Regions from separate parts of the Georgenia sp. H159 genome, predicted to be linked through region 2. Evidence: riboswitches for the same ligand, from Rfam matches in the RefSeq annotation. Region 2 holds a riboswitch; each other region holds the start of a gene.
The links. A riboswitch is a leader RNA that binds a small molecule or an ion and turns the genes downstream of it on or off. The one in region 2 is predicted to bind cyclic di-AMP.

Region 1 (5,460 bases), on a different contig from region 2:
ACGCTCGCCGCCATCGAGTCCGCACGGACCTTCCTGCTCTCGGCCTTCGAGGACGCTCGCTCCGTGCTCGCCGACCTCTGGAGCGGCGTCCTCGACGCGGTCACCCCCGGGGTCGAGCACGCCCAGCACGTCATCGACATCGTCGCCGGCGCCCCGGAGGCCGACGTCGACCTCGGCTGGCTGGACCGCGCGCGCCAGGCCGGGTGGGGCCGCTGAGCCTCCTCAGCCCCCCGCGCCCACCGACGCCGTCAGCACGGCCCCGGGCGGCTGGTGGCCCTGGTCCCGCACGGTTGCCCGGATCTCCAGCGTGCAGCACTTCGCCCCGCCGCCGCCCTTGAGCAGCTCGGAGGTGTCGATGCCGATCGGCTCGAAGCCCCGCTCCGCGAGTGCGGCGGCGAGGTCCGTGGCCCGCGGGTTGTGGATGACGTGCCGGCCGTCACTCACGCCGTTGAGCCCGAGCACGACGGCGTCCGCCTCGGTGGCGATGACGGCGTCGGGGAAGAGCCGCTCGAGCACCCGTCGGCTGCCCTCGCTGAACGCCGGCGGGTAGTAGGCGACCTCGCTGTCGGAGAGCACCATGAGCGCGGTGTCGAGGTGGTAGAAGCGCGGGTCGACGAGACGCAGCCCGATGACCGGCTTGCCGATGGCCTCCTGCAGCTCGGCGTGCGCGGCGGTGGACGTGCGGAACCCGGTCCCGGCGAGCACGAGGTCGCCGACGGTGAGGATGTCACCCTCGCCCTCGTTGGTGGCGCTCGCGGTGTGGACCCGGAAGCCGCGCTCGGCGAACCAGTCCGCGTAGGCAGGGCCCTCGGGCATGCGCTGCGGGTAGGTGAACTTCGCCGTGTAGACCTCGCCGTCGCTCACCAGCGCGCCGTTCGCGGCGTAGACCATGTCGGGAAGGCCCACGACGGGCTCGATGAGCTCGACCCGGTGGCCGAGCCGGACGTAGGTGTCGTGGAGCTCCTGCCACTGGGCGACGGCCAGGTCGGTATCGGTGGGCACCGCCGTGTGCATCCAGGGGTTGATCTCGTAGCTCACGGTGAAGTACGTCGGCCGGCACATGAGGTAGTGCCGGGGCGTGGCATGGCGGGGTGGCCGCACGTGTGCCCCTTTCGTCGGTGTGTGGGCACAGCCTAGGCAGCCGCGACGCCTGACGACGCGCAGCGGCGCGGGGCGCGCCGAGCGTGCACACGATCCGGGGCTCGGCGGGGGGTGCGGAGGCGCGGAGCCCTCAGCGGCGGCGCCAGGGGACGTCGGCAGGACCGCGGGTCTCCTCCTCGGCGGAGCGAGCGGGGACGACCATGACGGGGCAGACGGCGTGGTGGAGGACCGCCTGGCTGGTCGAGCCCATGAGCAGCCCGGCGAAGCCGCCGCGCCCGCGGGACCCGACGACGACGAGGTCGACGGCGGTGGAGAACTCCGCGAGCAGTGCCGCCGCGTTGCCGTCGAGGGCGTGCTGGCTGACGCGGACCTCCCGACCGGCGACGGCGCGCTCGACCGCCACCGAGAGCCCGACCTTGACGTCGGCGAGCACGTCGTCCCGGTCGACGGCGGCCGGCAGCCAGGCGAGCGACCCGGCTCCCCCGCCGATCGGCACCGCGGCGACGGCGGTGAGGTGGGCGTCCCACGCGGCTGCCTCGTCCACCGCTCGGCGCAGCGCGATGGTGGCGGACTCCGAGCCGTCGACACCGACGACGACGCGGCGAACCGGCGTGAAGGGCGGCTGACCGTCCTCGGTGCGGGGAACCACGACGGTCGGGCAGTGCGCGTGCGCGGGCAGGGAGGAGGACACCGTGCCGAGGAGACGGTCGGCGAACCCACCGCCGCCGCGAGTGCCGACGACGGCGAGCCCCGCCTGGCGGGAGAGCTCGACGAGCACCCCGGCGGGGTCACCGAGCTCGAGTGCGGAGGTGACCTCGAGGTCGCCGCCCACGCGCTCGACGGCCTCCTCGAGCACGGCCTGCGCCCCGGCCTGGATGGCCGAGTCGTCGACGGCGGCGAAGCCGCCGTCGAGCGAGGCGACGGTGAACGCGGGGACGGCGTACGCACAGACGACGTGCAGGCGCCAGCCGAGGCGTCGTGCCTCCGCCGCCGCCCAGTCGAGGGCCGCGTTGCTGGTCTCGGAGCCGTCCACACCGACGATGACGACGTTCTCGCGGGGCATGTCACCCTCCAAGCTCGGGAGCCGTTGCTCCCCATTGTGCTCCGTGCCGACACCCGTGTCGGCGGTTCGAACGTCCGACGGGCCCGCACCGTGGCGGTGCGGGCCCGTCGGGCGGAGCGTGCGGCTGTCAGCCCACCCGGATGAAGGTCGGGTTGGACTTGTAGATCGCGCGCGCCGACAGCGGGTTGCCGGGGCTGTGCGCCGCGATGTACTGGCCGTTACCGAGGTAGATGCCGACGTGTCCGGGCCACCACACGAGGTCACCGGCGCTCGCCTGGGCGGCGGAGACGACGGTGCCCGCGTTGCGCTGGGCGCTGGAGCTGCGCGGGATGCTGATCCCGGCCTGGGCGTACACGTAGGACGTGAAACCGGAGCAGTCGAACCCGCCCGGGGTGGCGCCACCCCACACGTACGGGGTGCCGACGTAGCGGAAGGCGATGTCGACGATCGCGTTGCCGGAGGCGGCCGGGGCGGGGGCGGCCGCGGGAGCGGGCGCCGTCTCTGCGGCAGCGGTAGCGGTCGCGGTCGTGCCGGCCTGGGCGGAGGACGTCCGCGTGCGGGAGGCGGACTCGGCGGTGCGGGCGGCGGCCAGCGCCTGCGCCTCGGCCTCCGCCTCTGCCTGCCGGGCGGCCTCGTCGGCCGCGATGCGCTCGGCGACCGGGTCGGCGTCCTCGGCGTGGATGGTCTTGGGCGGGATCGCCTCGACGGCGAAGTCAGCGACGGAGTACTCGACGTCGGCGGGGACCGACACGGTGGGGTTGACCGTCAGCGCGGTGCGCGCCTGGTTCGAGAGCGCCGAGACGTCCACCTGCGGGAGGGAGGAGCCCTCCGGCGCGGCGACTGCCGTGCTGGCCGCCATGGTGAGGGCGAGGCCCGAGGACGCGGCGACGAGCATGCCGCGACGGGCTGCCGGGCCAGTGACGGCCTGTCCGAACGCTGTCAGTGGCGTGGTGGGGCGGCATGCCGCGCGGTGGCGAGCCCCGGTTGTGGTCACGGTCACGTGTTACCTCTCCTGCTGCCGACGAGGTGAGCTGTCGGGTTCGGATGGGAGATCACCCGGCCCGTCCTCTCGGACGGGCTTCACCCCTAGGGGCCGACCTGGGCCGACCGCCACTACTTGGTTCCCCCGCCCCTGCCGACGGACATTCTCAAAGGGAACCTCGGGACGGCGGCAGGGTTGGGCTCCGTCCGAGGGCTCATCACTGGAGGGGTGCGAGGAGCGAGTCGGACACTACCCGAGCCCTCGGTCAAATGTCACGTTCCGGTTACGACGATGTGGGAAGCGTGTCGCGACTCACGTCCGTGGAGCAACAAGAAGCCCGGATTTCCGCGACTCTCAGACCTCGACGAAGAGGTGGCGGGTCACGTCCTCCGGCACGTCGAGCACCAGCTCGGAGCCCTCGGCACGGAGTGAGACGATGCCGACACCGCGCTGCAGCTGCAGCCGCACGCCGGGCCGCACCCCGGCCTCGGCGAAGCGGGCGAGGAGCTCGACGTCAACCTGGAGCGGCTCGCCGATGCGCCGGAGGACGACGTCACCGTCGTCGGTACCGGCGAGGGAGGCCAGCGCCCGGAGCGTGGGCTCGGCGGGGGCGCGGGTGTGCTCCCCGAGCTGCGCAAGCCCCGGGATCGGGTTGCCGTACGGGTCGTGGTGGGGGTGGTCGAGCAGCGCGACGAGCCGGTGCTCCACCTGCTCGCTCATCACGTGCTCCCAGCGGCAGGCCTCCTCGTGGACGTACTCCCAGTCCAGCCCGATGACGTCGATGAGGAGGCGCTCGGCGAGCCGGTGCTTGCGCATGACCTGGGTCGCCTTCTCCCGCCCCGCCTCGGACAGCGCGATGCGGCGTCCCTCCTCGAGGTGGAGCAGGCCGTCACGCTCCATCCGGGCCACCGTCTGCGACACCGTCGGTCCGGAGTGCCCGAGGCGTTCGGCGATGCGGGCACGCATGGGCACCACCCCCTCCTCCTCAAGCTCGTAGACCGTCTTGAGGTACATCTCGGTGGTGTCGATCAGGTCACTCATGCGTCGCTGCCCATCTCTCGGCTCCTGCACCGAGGATAGGACGCCCGGCGGCGCACGTCCGGTCCCCGGCGTGGCGTCCTGCGCAGTGGCACTCGGCACAGCGACCGCCCGGCGACGCTGTGGGAGAATGGCACAACCATGACCGACCGCACCCCTGCCCCGGCTCGTCCCGGCTGCCGTGCGTCCGTCGTGTGTTGTCCGACCTGCTCCTGAGCCGAACGATCCCCTCGGCCCGGAGCGTCGGACGTGTCGCCGGGCTCGACGTGGGCCCGTCCGCCGCCGGCCCGGGCCTCGACGAAAGGTCCCCCATGACGAAGACCCCATCGCGGGTGCTGGCCCTGACCGCCGTCTCCGCGCTCGCGCTGGCCGCCTGCTCCGGTGGTGACGGTGGCGACAGCGGCGGCGGCAGCGGCAGCACGACTGCCGCCGAGACAGAGGTCATCATCGGCTCGACCAACGAGCCCACCGGCTTGCAGCGCAACGTCGGCGGCAGCTCCGGCGTCCGACAGACGATGACCCGCAACGTCTACGAGGGCCTGGCGGCCATCGACGTCGACGGCGAGATCATCCCCGCGCTCGCCGAGAGCTGGGAGGTGAGCGAGGACGGCCTCACCTACACCTTCGACCTGCGCGAGGACGTCACCTTCCACGACGGCACCCCCTTCACCTCCGCCGACGCGGTGTGGTCCCTGAGCGAGATCATCTCCGAGGAGTCGGTCGCCGCCCGCAAGTCGGACCTCAGCGTCATGGAGGAGATCACCGCTCCCGACGACCACACCCTCGAGGTCGTGCTCTCGCGCCCGTCCCGCTCCCTCATCTTCCACCTCGCCGGCGAGACGATCGTCAAGGAGGGGGACACCGAGCACACCGCGGACAACGGCACCGGGCCCTACCGGTTCGTCGAGTGGACGCAGGGCGACCACCTGACGATCGAGCGGTACGACGACTACTGGGGCGAGCCGGCGAGCAACCCGGGCGCCACCTTCCAGTTCTTCACCGACACCACCGCGATGAACAACGCGCTGGCGACCGGCGGTCTCGACCTCGTCATCGCGGAGGACTCCCCCGACCAGCTCGCGCAGTTCGAGGGCAACCCCGGGTTCACCATCAGTGAGGGCACCTCGACGACGAAGTGGCTGTGGGCCTTCAACGACGACGAGGCGCCCTTCGACGACGTCCGGGTCCGCCAGGGCCTGTACCGCGCCGTCGACCGCGACGCCGTCCTCGACGCCGTCTGGGCGGGCCGCGGGCAGGTCATCGGCTCCATGGTCCC
Region 2 (5,460 bases):
GGACCCCGACGAGGGCCAGGTGGAAGACGATGTTGCCGGTCTCGCGGAGGTAGCCGCGTTCGGCGCTGATGCCCTCGGGGGTCACGGCGACCCGGAAGCGGCGACCCAGGGCACGGCGCACCGCGCGGGTCACCTCCTCGGTGGTGGCGGTGGTCGTGTGCGTGTCCCGGACGGGGAAGCGGGTCAGGCGGTGTGGGACGCGGGAGGGTGCCGCGCGTAGCGCGGTGATGTGTGCCTTGGTGCGGGGCAGGATGCAGCCGATGAGGGAGATGAACAGCAGCAGGTAGATGGCGGCGAACCAGGGCGCGGCGTAGATGTCGAGCAGGCCCGCGCGCTCGAGCCAGGTGGCGAGCTGGGGGCGGTCGGCGCGCAGGGTGGCAACGCCGGCGGGGTCCTGGGGGATCTGCGGGATGAACGCGCCGGGGAGGGCGGCCAGCGCGAGCAGCATGAGGAGCAGCAGCGCCACCCGCATGGAGGTGAGTTGGCGCCACGCCCAGCGCAGCCAGCCGCGCACACCGATCCCGGCGGGGGCCGGGGACTGGGGCGGCATGTCCTGCGCCTCGTCCATGGTTCGCAGACCGGCGGGACGGTAAGCCATCACACCGCCCTCACGGAGCCGATGACCGGGGATCTGCACACACTCAGGGACGCTAACCCACCGCCCGGAAAGGCCGGGAATGCCGGTTAAGGTTCGGTTAAGAGGCGCCGGTCACCGCGTGGCGGCCGGCTGTGCTGCGGGGGTCCTCAGCCGATGGCGGCGAGGAGCTCGGTGCAGGCCTGCTCGCAGGCGCGGCAGGCCTCGGCGCAGATGCGGCAGTGCTCGTGGTGCCCGGCGTGGGCCGTGCACTCGTCCCCGCAGGAGCGGCACGCCTGGATGCAGGCCTGGAGCATGGCGCGGGTGAGGTTGGCGTCGTAGCCGGTGTGCCGGGACAGGACCCGGGCGGTGGTGTCGCAGATGTCGGCGCAGTCGAGGTTGGTGCGGATGCACTTGCGCAGCTGGTCGACCATGTCCTCGCTGAGGCAGGCGTCGGCGCAGGCGGTACAGGCCTGGGAGCAGGCCGCCAGGGTGTCCACCACCCGGGCGAGCAGGTCCCGGTCGAGGTTGATCTCGGCGGGGTAGGTGTTCATCATCTCGGCGGTTCTCATGGTCTTGCTCCTTCGTCAGTCGCTATCCCCGCGGACAGTCATGACGGGTGCGGGCTTGCGACGTTACGAGGCTTGCCGTGGCCACGCAGCCGCAGGAACGGGCGATGACGATGAAGGTTTGATGAAGTCTTCCCCCAGGGCCGTTATCGAATCGTGATCCGGGGGTGGGCGTGTGTAGCGTCGCTCCTGCTTCTCGTCCCCCTTCACGGGAAGCCCGCGTGCGGACGCCGAGCCCTGCCACCGCACCGTGGTCCTCGATCGTCCGTGGCAGGGACGGGGAACCCGATGTGGGCCTGCGTGCAGGTCCTTGGGGTGAAGCTCGATGCCTGAGCCGGGTGTGCTCCTACCCGAACCCGACAGCTGACCTCGTAGGCGCCCTGGAGAGGTTTACCCGTGACAACTAGCCACACCCGTGGACGGCACCGCGCCGAGGGCCGTCCCGTCACCGTTTTCTCATCGCTGGGTCCGTGCCTGACGGGTCCGGCCGCGCGCCGTGCCGCGCTTGCCGCGGCCTCCTCCGGCCTGGTGCTGACCATGGCCACCACCACCGCCTCCGCGATGGAGCCGGTCCACCCCGACCCCCCGGTGGTCGAGACCCAGGCGGCGGCGAGCACGCAGGCCAGCGACGCGGTCGGCGAGGTCGCCCACACCGTCGTGTCGGGGGACACCGTGGGGAAGCTGGCGCAGCGCTACGACAGCACCATCTCGGCGATCATCGCGGCCAACGGGCTGAACGCGCAGGCCCTCATCATTGTCGGTGAGGTACTGACGATCCCGCAGGGGCAGGCCGCCGTGGCGGCGACGTCGACGGCGGCCGTCACCGAGCGGGAGACCACGTCGGCGTCACGCTCGGCGCCCCGCGCCGAGGCCGCGCCGGCCAACACGTCGGGCAACGCGGTGCTGGACATCGCCTACCGGTACATCGGCACCCCGTACGTGTGGGGTGGGTCGACCCCGGCGGGCTTTGACTGCTCGGGGTTCACCCAGTACGTGTACGCCCAGGCGGGTATCTCCATCCCGCGGTCCTCGGCGGCGCAGCGCAACGCGGGCACGCAGGTCTCGGCGTCCCAGGCCCAGCCGGGTGACCTGGTGTGGTGGCCCGGGCATGTGGGGATCTACGTGGGTGGGGGGCAGTACATCGCGGCCTTCAGCCCGGGTAACCCGCTGTCGGTGCGTGACATCTACAAGCCCAACCCGACGTTCATCCGGGTGGGCTGAGCACCGCGCCACGAGTGGTCCGCAGCCGGCACTGGCTGCGGACCACCACTCGTTTCTCCGTGGCGGGCCCGACACATTCACCGTGCCGACAGTTCCCCGCCCCGAAGGCGTCGTCTGGCTGACGGCTCTCGGCGCGGTGTCGCACCGCCCTCCTGCCCAGATCCACCGGTTTGAGCAGGTCGGCGATCACGAGGCTTTACATCGGTCCCTTGCGCGCACCGTCCCGTCTCGCTCATCAGGCACGGCCCGTCCGGTAGCACCTATCCGCCCCTGACTTCGTCGCGGTTGCTCCGACCCACCCCTGACGAAGCGGTCGACGTCTCTTACCTACCATCGGCAACGCCGGTGCCTGGTGGCGCGCTACATCGATCGTTAATCATTCCTTTGCCGAAATCCTCCACCAGGTGGAGGACGTTGTGGTCATGACGGCAGTCGCACACTCGGCAGCGGTCGACCCCGTGTCGGCGGCACAGCTTGACGTGGCACGTGAGAAGCCCCGCAGGACGGTATGGACGGTCATCACCGGGACGGTCGGTGGCGTGGTCGGGCTGGCACCCCACCTCCTGCACCACGCGGGTCCTCTTGTGGGCACCGCCCTGGTGGCCGGTGCGGGCGGTACGGCCCTCTTCGGGTTTCTGGGGCTGGTCGCGTCGGTGCCGATGCTCGTCAAGCTCAAGCGTCGCTTCGCCAGCTGGTGGGCGCCTGTGATCGCGTTGGCGCTGTTCGGGGGCATGTTCGCACTGTCCTCGTTCGTCATCGGCCCGCAGATCAGTGCGTCGTTCGAGCCGGCGGCACCCGAAGTCACCGACTCCGTCGACCACGACGTTCACCACGAACCGTGAGGACGGGCCGCCCGGAGCCCGACGTCGCTTCGGCTCGTGAACTGTCCGACGTCGGCGCACCGGTTGGCCCCGCTGCCTCGGGGCCGACCGGGTCCGGTCCGGGGCGGAGGCCGTCCATCGGCATGCGCGCCGTCGGTGTCGTCGGAGAGGTGATGCTGACGCTCGGTGTCCTGGTCGCCCTGTTCGTCGTGTGGCAGCTGTGGTGGACAGATGTCGTCGCCGGACAGCAGCAGGAGGCGACGGTCGAGCAGTTTCGGGCCAGTATCGGCGGCGCGACGGGGCGTGAGACACAACCCGACCGTTCCGTTGCCCCGGAGAACCCGACGCCGAGCGATCAGCCTCCGCCGGCCGTGACGCCTCCCGGCGCGACGGACGTCTTCGGCATCGTCTACGTGCCGAGGTGGGGGGAGGACTACGCGGTTCCCGTCGCCGAGGGGGTCGACGTGGCCACCGTCTTGAACGAGGGCAACATCGGTCACTACCCAGAGACCGCGATGCCCGGCGGGGTCGGCAACTTCGCCACCGCTGCACACCGGCAGAGCTTCGGCGCTGCCTACCGTCACGTCGAGGAGCTTCGACCCGGGGACCCCATCGTCGTGGAGACCGCAGAGGGGTGGTTCGTCTACCGCGTCACCGAGGACTACATCGTGACCCCGGACCGTGTCGATGTCGTCGCCCCGGTGCCAGGGCAGCCCGGGGTGGAACCGACCAGACGTCTCATCACGTTGACGACGTGCCACCCGCTCTACTCCGCCGCGCAGCGCTGGATCACCCACGGAGAGCTCACCGAGTGGTACCCCCGCGCGGGCGGGGCACCTGCACAGCTCATGGAGGAACCCTGATGTACGCCGCGATCTGGAGGACGCTGCCCGGGCCGCGCTGGCTCAAGGCGATCGAGGCGGTGCTTCTCTCCGTGGTTGCCGTGGCGGCGCTCTTCACCTGGGTCTTCCCCTCCATCGCGGACGACATCGGGCTCTTCACCAACACGGTCGGGTGACCACACCGGTGCCCGTGCCGCAGGACGCGTCGACAGCGGACCACGTCGCGGTCCTTATAGTCGTGATCGCCGACCACTCTCCCAGGAGCGATGTGACCCCATCCCGCCTTGTCCCCCGTGGTGCTCCGGTGCTCGCCGCCACGGCTGTGATCGTTGGACTGCCGAGCCCCGCGGCCGCCCACCAGGAGTGGTTCGTGAGCGACCCGGACGCGTATCCGGTCGACCTCTCGGCGCTCTTGCGACCGGGAGTCCTGGTCGGCGTGACGGTCGCCGTGCTCGTGGCGGTCGGCTGGCGCGTGCTCGCCGCCCGGTTGCCGGTTCCCGAGCTGCGCGCTCTCACGCCGACGCGCCACCTTTCAGGGCTGGTCCCGTGGGTGCCGCGTCTGTTGGCCGCGCACCTGGGCGTGAGCCTCCTCGTGCTTGCCTTCGACCGCGCGATCCTCGACCCCGGCATTCACGTGCCAGATGACGTCGGGGGGACTCTCCTGCTCGTGCCGCAGGCCGTCGTGGGTGTCCTCCTCGTGGCCGGCGTGCTCGTCCGCCCGGCGGCCGTCGCGATCGTGCTGGCCGGGCCACTTGTGGCCGTGCTCCACGGCCCGGAGGTCCTGGCAACGCTGGCCGTCTTGGTCGGCATCGCGGTGTTCCTGTTCATCCTTCCGCCGCGTCTGAGGGATGGCGGTCGGCGGGACATGGACGCGGCCGCGCTGCGTCGAGCGACCCTGGCACTCAAGCTCGGCGCTGGAACGACGCTGATCTCCCTGGCAGTCGTGGAGAAGCTCGCCAACCCGGAGATGGCGAGAACGATGCTTGACCAGGTGCCGGTCCTCAACCTCCTCGGTCCGTTCGGTGTGAGCCCGGACCTGTTCGCGTTGATCGCCGGAACGGTGGAGCTGCTGTTCGGGCTCCTCGTCATCTCGGCTGCCTTGCCGCAGGTCGTCGCCGTCGTGGCCGCGATCCCGTTCACGGCGACCCTGGCACTGTTCGGGGCGACCGAGCTTCTGGGCCACCTCCCGGTCTACGGCGTCCTGCTTGCCCTCCTCGTACTGGGCAGTCGCGAGGACACCTCGCGGACGCTCTCGGGTCTGCGCTCGAGCGGGGACACAGAGATCCAGACGTCCCGGTCGTCAGGCTGGCGGCACGGGCTTTCCATCGGCACCCTGGAGAGGGGACACGGACGTGAGTAACAAGGAGCGGGCGCGGGAACGAGCGGCCCGGGTCGCTGCGATGCGCGCAGAGCAGAAGCGCAAGGACCGGCGG
Region 3 (5,460 bases), on a different contig from region 2:
GAGACCTTGATTGTCGACTCTCCACCGGCGACCAGGTCGACCTCGACGTTCTGGACGCCGGCGATCTTGCCGACCTCCTCGGCCACGGAGCCGACGCAATGGCCGCAAGTCATGCCGGTAACGCTGAAGGTACTGGTAGCCATGAGGGCCTCCCCTTGATCGGTGGTGCGTGCCAGGACGGCACCATCTTTTTATACCCCCTGGGGGTACGCTGGACAAGTGGCCGGGTTATGGTGCTGGCACGGCAAGCGTGCTCCGAAAACGCGTGGATCCTCGCGGTTCCCGAAGGGGTCGCCGCACCGGCGGCACCGCCTGGTGAACGGTGAAGATTCGGTTAAGAACCGGCCCGGTCGCCCCCCGGTTGGGGAACTTCCCACCAAAGCGGCGACGATGGTCGCCGGACCAGTGCAGCGATCAGTGAGCCCCGGGCGGGGTTTCGGTTGGGAAAGGTGACAAGCGTGAGACCCTCCAGGCGTCGGGCACCCCTCAGGCGCGTGCTCACGGCGGCCGCCCTGGCCACCGTCGTGGCCTTGAGCGGCTGTGCCGCCACCGCCCAGACCGACGCGGGACAAGACTCCGGCGCCGGCTACATCGCCGGAGACGGGTCCCTGGCGACCTGGGAGCCGCAGCAGCGCGACGGCGCCATCGAGCTCATCGGTCAGACCTACGACAGCGAGGAGGTCGACCTGAGCCAGTGGCGCGGGGAGGTGGTGGTGGTCAACTTCTGGTATGCCGCCTGCCCGCCGTGCCGCGCCGAGGCCGGGGACCTGCGGGCCATCCACGAGGACTACACCCCCCAGGGGGTGCAGCTGCTCGGGGTCAACCCCCGCGACGACGCCGCCACCGCCCAGGCCTTCGAGCGCACCTTCCAGGTCCCCTACCCCTCCATCCACGACCAAGGAGCCGCCGCCGTGGCCGCCTTCCAAGGACTCGTGCCACTCCAGGCCATGCCCACCACCGTGGTCCTGGACCGCCAGGGCCGGGTCGCCGCCCGCATCATGGGCCAGATCGACCCCACCACGCTGCGCGGCCTCATCGACGACACCCTCGCCGAGACGGCCTGAGCGATGGACCAGCTCGGCTCCTTCTTCGCCAGCACCGTGCTCACCGGCCCCATGCTCGCCGCGCTCCCCGTGGCCGCGATCGCCGGATTTATCTCCTTCGCCTCCCCGTGCGTGTTGCCCCTGCTGCCTGGGTACGTCGGCTACCTCAGCGGCATGGCCGGGGCCACCACCCCCGGCGCCCGCCTGCCTGGCGGGCAGCAGACCAAGGTCCGTGACGGGCGGCTCCTGGCCGGGGTACTGCTCTTCGTCGCCGGCTTCACCGCCGTGTTCGTCCTGCTCGGCGTCATCTTCGCCTGGCTCGGGATCCTGCTCGCCCCCTGGCTCGACCTCACCACCCGCATCCTCGGCGCGCTGGTCGTGCTCATGGGCCTGGCCTTCATGGGCTACGTCCCACTCATGCAACGCGACCGCCGCCTGCACCTGACCCCCCGGCAGGGCCTGTGGGGAGCGCCGCTCCTCGGTGTCGTGTTCGGGCTGGGCTGGGCGCCCTGCATGGGCCCCACCCTGGCCGCGGTCCTCAGCCTCGCCTTCAGCGAGGCCGATCCCGCCCGCGGCGGGGTCCTCGTGTTCGCCTACAGCCTCGGCCTCGGTGTCCCGTTCGTCGCCGGGGCGATGCTGCTGTCCCGCTCGACCCGCGCACTGGGCTTCCTGCGCCGCCACCGCCGCGCCTTCCAACGCCTCGGCGGCGGGCTGCTCGTCCTGCTCGGACTCGCGATGGTCACCGGGCTGTGGATCTGGGTGTCGGGCTACCTGCAGGGCCTCGTCGCCAACTTCCAGACCCTCGTCTGACCCGGGCCGGTGGTGGCCCGCAGCCAGCTGCGGGCCACCACCGCTGCTCAGCCCACCCGGATGAACGTCGGGTTGGCCTTGTAGATGTCACGCACCGACAGCGGGTTACCCGGGCTGAAGGCCGCGATGTACTGCCCCCCACCCACGTAGATCCCCACATGCCCGGGCCACCACACCAGGTCACCCGGCTGGGCCTGGGACGCCGAGACCTGCGTGCCCGCGTTGCGCTGCGCCGCCGAGGACCGCGGGATGGAGATGCCCGCCTGGGCGTAGACGTACTGGGTGAACCCCGAGCAGTCAAAGCCCGCCGGGGTCGACCCGCCCCACACGTAAGGGGTGCCGACGTACCGGTAGGCGATGTCAAGGACAGCATTGCCCGACGTGTTGGCCGGCGGGGCCTCGCTGCGGGAAGCCGAGCGCGAGGCCGAAGCAGCCTCCCGCTCAGTGACCGCCGTCGACGTCGTCGCCGACACGCTCGCCTGCCCCTGGGGGATCGTCAGCACCTCACCGACACGGATCAGCGCCTGCGCGTTCAGACCGTTGGCGGTGACGATCGCCGAGATCGTACTGTCGTAGCGCTGCGCCAGCTTCCACACGGTGTCACCGGAGACGACGGTGTGGGTGACCTCCGCGGTCTCGGTACCACTGGCCTGCGCACTCGCCGTCGGGGTATCGCTGGCCTGGGTGCCGACCACCGGCGGGTCGGGGTGGACCGGCTCCATCGCAGAGGCGGTGGTCGTGGCCATGGTCAGCACCAAACCGGAGGAAGCCGCGGCAAGCGCGGCACGACGCGCGGCCGGACCCTTCAAGCACGGACCCAGTGATGAGAAAACGGTAACGGGACGGCCCTCGGCACGGTGCCGACCACGGGTGTGGCTAGATGTCACGGGTAAACCTCTCCAGGGCGCCTACGAGGTCAGCTGTCGGGTTCGGGTAGGAGCACACCCGGCTCAGGCATCGAGCTTCACCCCAAGGACCTGCACGCAGGCCCACATCGGGTTCCCCGTCCCTGCCACGGACGATCGAGGACCACAGTGCGGTGGCAGGGCTCGGCGTCCGCACGTGAGCTTCTGCGATGAAGGGGGCAAGAAGCAGAAGCGACGCTACACACGCCAACCCCAGGATCACGGTTCGATAACGGCCCTACGGGAAGAGTTCATCAAACCTTCATCAACATCACGACTCCTGCCCAGGCACCCCCCGGGCACCCCGCGTAACGTCGCAAGCCCGCACCGACACGGGGCAAGCAATCAGAGATGGAGGAAGACAATGAGAACCGCGGAGATGATCACCACCCACCCCGGCGAGATCGGCCTCGACGTCGACCCGCTCGCGCGGGCGATCGAGGCCCTGGTGGCGTGTTCCCAGGCCTGTACCGCCTGCGCGGACGCCTGCCTCAGCGAGGACATGGTCGACCAGCTGCGCAAGTGCATCCGGACCAACCTCGACTGCGCCGATATCTGCGACACCACAGCCCGCGTGCTGTCCCGGCACACCGGCTATGACGCCAACCTCACCCGCGCCCTGCTCCAGGCCTGCATCCAGGCATGTCGCTCCTGCGGGGATGAGTGCGCTGCCCATGCCGGCCACCATGAGCACTGCCGCATCTGCGCCGAGGCCTGCCGTGCCTGCGAGCAGGCCTGCACCGAGCTCCTCGCCACCATCGGCTGACGACGCCCGCACCACAGCCCCGACCGTCGCGTCGCCACACCGAAACCGACGCATCTTAATCAAACCTTAACCGGCATTCCCGGTCTTTCAGGACGGTGGGTTAGCGTCCCCGTGTGTGCACGGGTCCCCGGTCGTCGGCTTACGTGAGGACTGTGTGATGGCTTACCGTCCCGCCGGTCTGCGAACCATGGACGAGGCGCAGGACATGCCGCCCCAGTCCCCGGCCCCCGCCGGGATCGGTGTGCGCGGCTGGCTGCGCTGGGCCTGGCGCCAGCTCACCTCCATGCGGGTGGCGCTGCTGCTGCTCATGCTGCTCGCCCTGGCCGCGCTGCCCGGCGCGTTCATCCCGCAGATCCCCCAGGACCCCGCCGGCGTGGCCACCCTGCGCGCCGACCGGCCCCAGCTCGCCACCTGGCTCGAGCGCCTTGGCCTGCTCGACATCTACGCCGCGCCCTGGTTCGCCGCCATCTACCTGCTGCTGTTCATCTCCCTCATCGGCTGCATCCTGCCCCGCACCAAGGCCCACATCACCGCGCTACGCGCGGCACCCTCCCGTGTCCCGCGCCGCCTGACCCGCTTCCCCGTCCGGGACACGCACACGACCACCGCCACCACCGAGGAGGTGACCGGGGCGGTCCGCTCGGCGCTGGGCCGCCGCTTCCGGGTGGCCGTGACCGCGGAAGGGATCAGCGCCGAACGTGGCTACCTGCGCGAGACCGGCAACATCGTCTTCCACCTGTCCCTGATCGGGGTGCTCGTCGCCCTGGGTGCCGCGCAGCTGGTCGCCTACCGCGGACAGGCCGTCGTCGTCGAAGGCCGCACCTTCGCCAACTCCCTCGTCGACTACGACACCTTCACCCCCGGGTCCATGGTCACCGGCGCCGACCTCGAGCCCTTCACCTTCTCCCTGACCGAGCTCACCTCCCGGTTCACCGTCGACGCCCAGGCCCGCGACTTCGCCGCCCGGGTCACGGTCACCGAGCCTGACGGCCGGCGCTACGAGGACACCATCCGGGTCAACTACCCGATCACCGCAGCCGGCGCGAACATCTACCTGGCCGGCAACGGCTTCGCCCCCCACCTGACCGTGCGTGACGCCGAGGGGCAGGTGGCGTTCTCCCAGCCGGTGCCCTTCCTGCCCGAGGACGACTTCTACACCTCCCGCGGCGTGGTCAAGGTCCCCGACGTCTCCCCCGGCCTGGACCAGCTCGGCTTCACCGGCTACCTGCTGCCCACTGCCATGTCCGAGGAGGACGGGCTGCGCTCGGTGCACCCCCAACCCAACGCGCCGCTCATCGTCCTGGACCTCTACACCGGTGACCTCGGCCTGGACCAGGGCATCCCGCAGAACGTCTACGAGCTCGACACCGAGGACATGACCCAGGTGATGGACGGGGAGCAGGAGGTCAAGATCCTGCTCGCACCCGGCGAGGAGGTCGAGCTGCCCGACGGGCTGGGCACGATCTCCTTCGAGTCCCTGCCCCGTTTCGCGGCCATCGACCTGCGCTACGACCCCACCCTGACCCTCCTGCTGGTCTCCTCCCTCGCGGCCATGGCCGGCCTGTCCGCCTCACTGTTCGCCCCCCGCCGCCGGCTGTGGGTCAAGACCACCCCGAACGGCACCGGCCACACCCTCGTCGAGGCCGCCGCCCTGGCCCGCGGCGACGACCCCGGCCTCGAGCGCGAGCTCGAGCGCGTCATGACCGCGGTTCGGGCCGCCACCCCCACCGCCCCGGAGGACACGTGAACGACCTCGGCCAGCTCAGCCTGCTGGTGATCTACGGCGCCATGGCCGCCTACGCCCTCGCCATGATCGCATTCGGCATCGACCTGTCCGCGCTGCGCGACCGCGGCCCCGCAGGCCGGCCCCGCCGAGCCGCCCGCACCGCGATGACCACGACGACCGCCGGCCTGGCCCTGCACGCCACTGGCGTGG

Region 1: linked by a shared signal. The riboswitch ahead of VR894_RS06685 (C40 family peptidase) and the one ahead of VR894_RS18265 (C40 family peptidase) in region 2 are both predicted to bind cyclic di-AMP.
Region 3: linked by a shared signal. The riboswitch ahead of VR894_RS17725 (C40 family peptidase) and the one ahead of VR894_RS18265 (C40 family peptidase) in region 2 are both predicted to bind cyclic di-AMP.

What each region holds. Positions count from the first base shown of each region.
Region 1 covers NZ_JAYDZY010000004.1:55,576-61,035, reverse strand. The annotation lists gene VR894_RS06700 (hypothetical protein) at 1-216, shown strand, start outside; gene ddaH (dimethylargininase) at 223-1,101, opposite strand; gene VR894_RS06690 (universal stress protein) at 1,232-2,164, opposite strand; gene VR894_RS06685 (C40 family peptidase) at 2,292-3,059, opposite strand; cyclic di-AMP (ydaO/yuaA leader) riboswitch at 3,167-3,319, opposite strand; gene VR894_RS06680 (metal-dependent transcriptional regulator) at 3,501-4,187, opposite strand; gene VR894_RS06675 (ABC transporter substrate-binding protein) at 4,496-5,460, shown strand, end outside.
Region 2 covers NZ_JAYDZY010000018.1:40,572-46,031, reverse strand. The annotation lists gene resB (cytochrome c biogenesis protein ResB) at 1-598, opposite strand, end outside; gene VR894_RS18270 (four-helix bundle copper-binding protein) at 745-1,146, opposite strand; cyclic di-AMP (ydaO/yuaA leader) riboswitch at 1,362-1,536, shown strand; gene VR894_RS18265 (C40 family peptidase) at 1,681-2,364, shown strand; gene VR894_RS18260 (hypothetical protein) at 2,787-3,206, shown strand; gene VR894_RS18255 (class E sortase) at 3,248-4,048, shown strand; gene VR894_RS18250 (hypothetical protein) at 4,048-4,203, shown strand; gene VR894_RS18245 (hypothetical protein) at 4,398-5,387, shown strand; gene VR894_RS18240 (DUF3105 domain-containing protein) at 5,380-5,460, shown strand, end outside.
Region 3 covers NZ_JAYDZY010000017.1:1,672-7,131, reverse strand. The annotation lists gene VR894_RS17740 (heavy-metal-associated domain-containing protein) at 1-143, opposite strand, end outside; gene VR894_RS17735 (TlpA disulfide reductase family protein) at 459-1,064, shown strand; gene VR894_RS17730 (cytochrome c biogenesis CcdA family protein) at 1,068-1,853, shown strand; gene VR894_RS17725 (C40 family peptidase) at 1,901-2,599, opposite strand; cyclic di-AMP (ydaO/yuaA leader) riboswitch at 2,744-2,918, opposite strand; gene VR894_RS17720 (four-helix bundle copper-binding protein) at 3,123-3,524, shown strand; gene resB (cytochrome c biogenesis protein ResB) at 3,682-5,271, shown strand; gene ccsB (c-type cytochrome biogenesis protein CcsB) at 5,268-5,460, shown strand, end outside.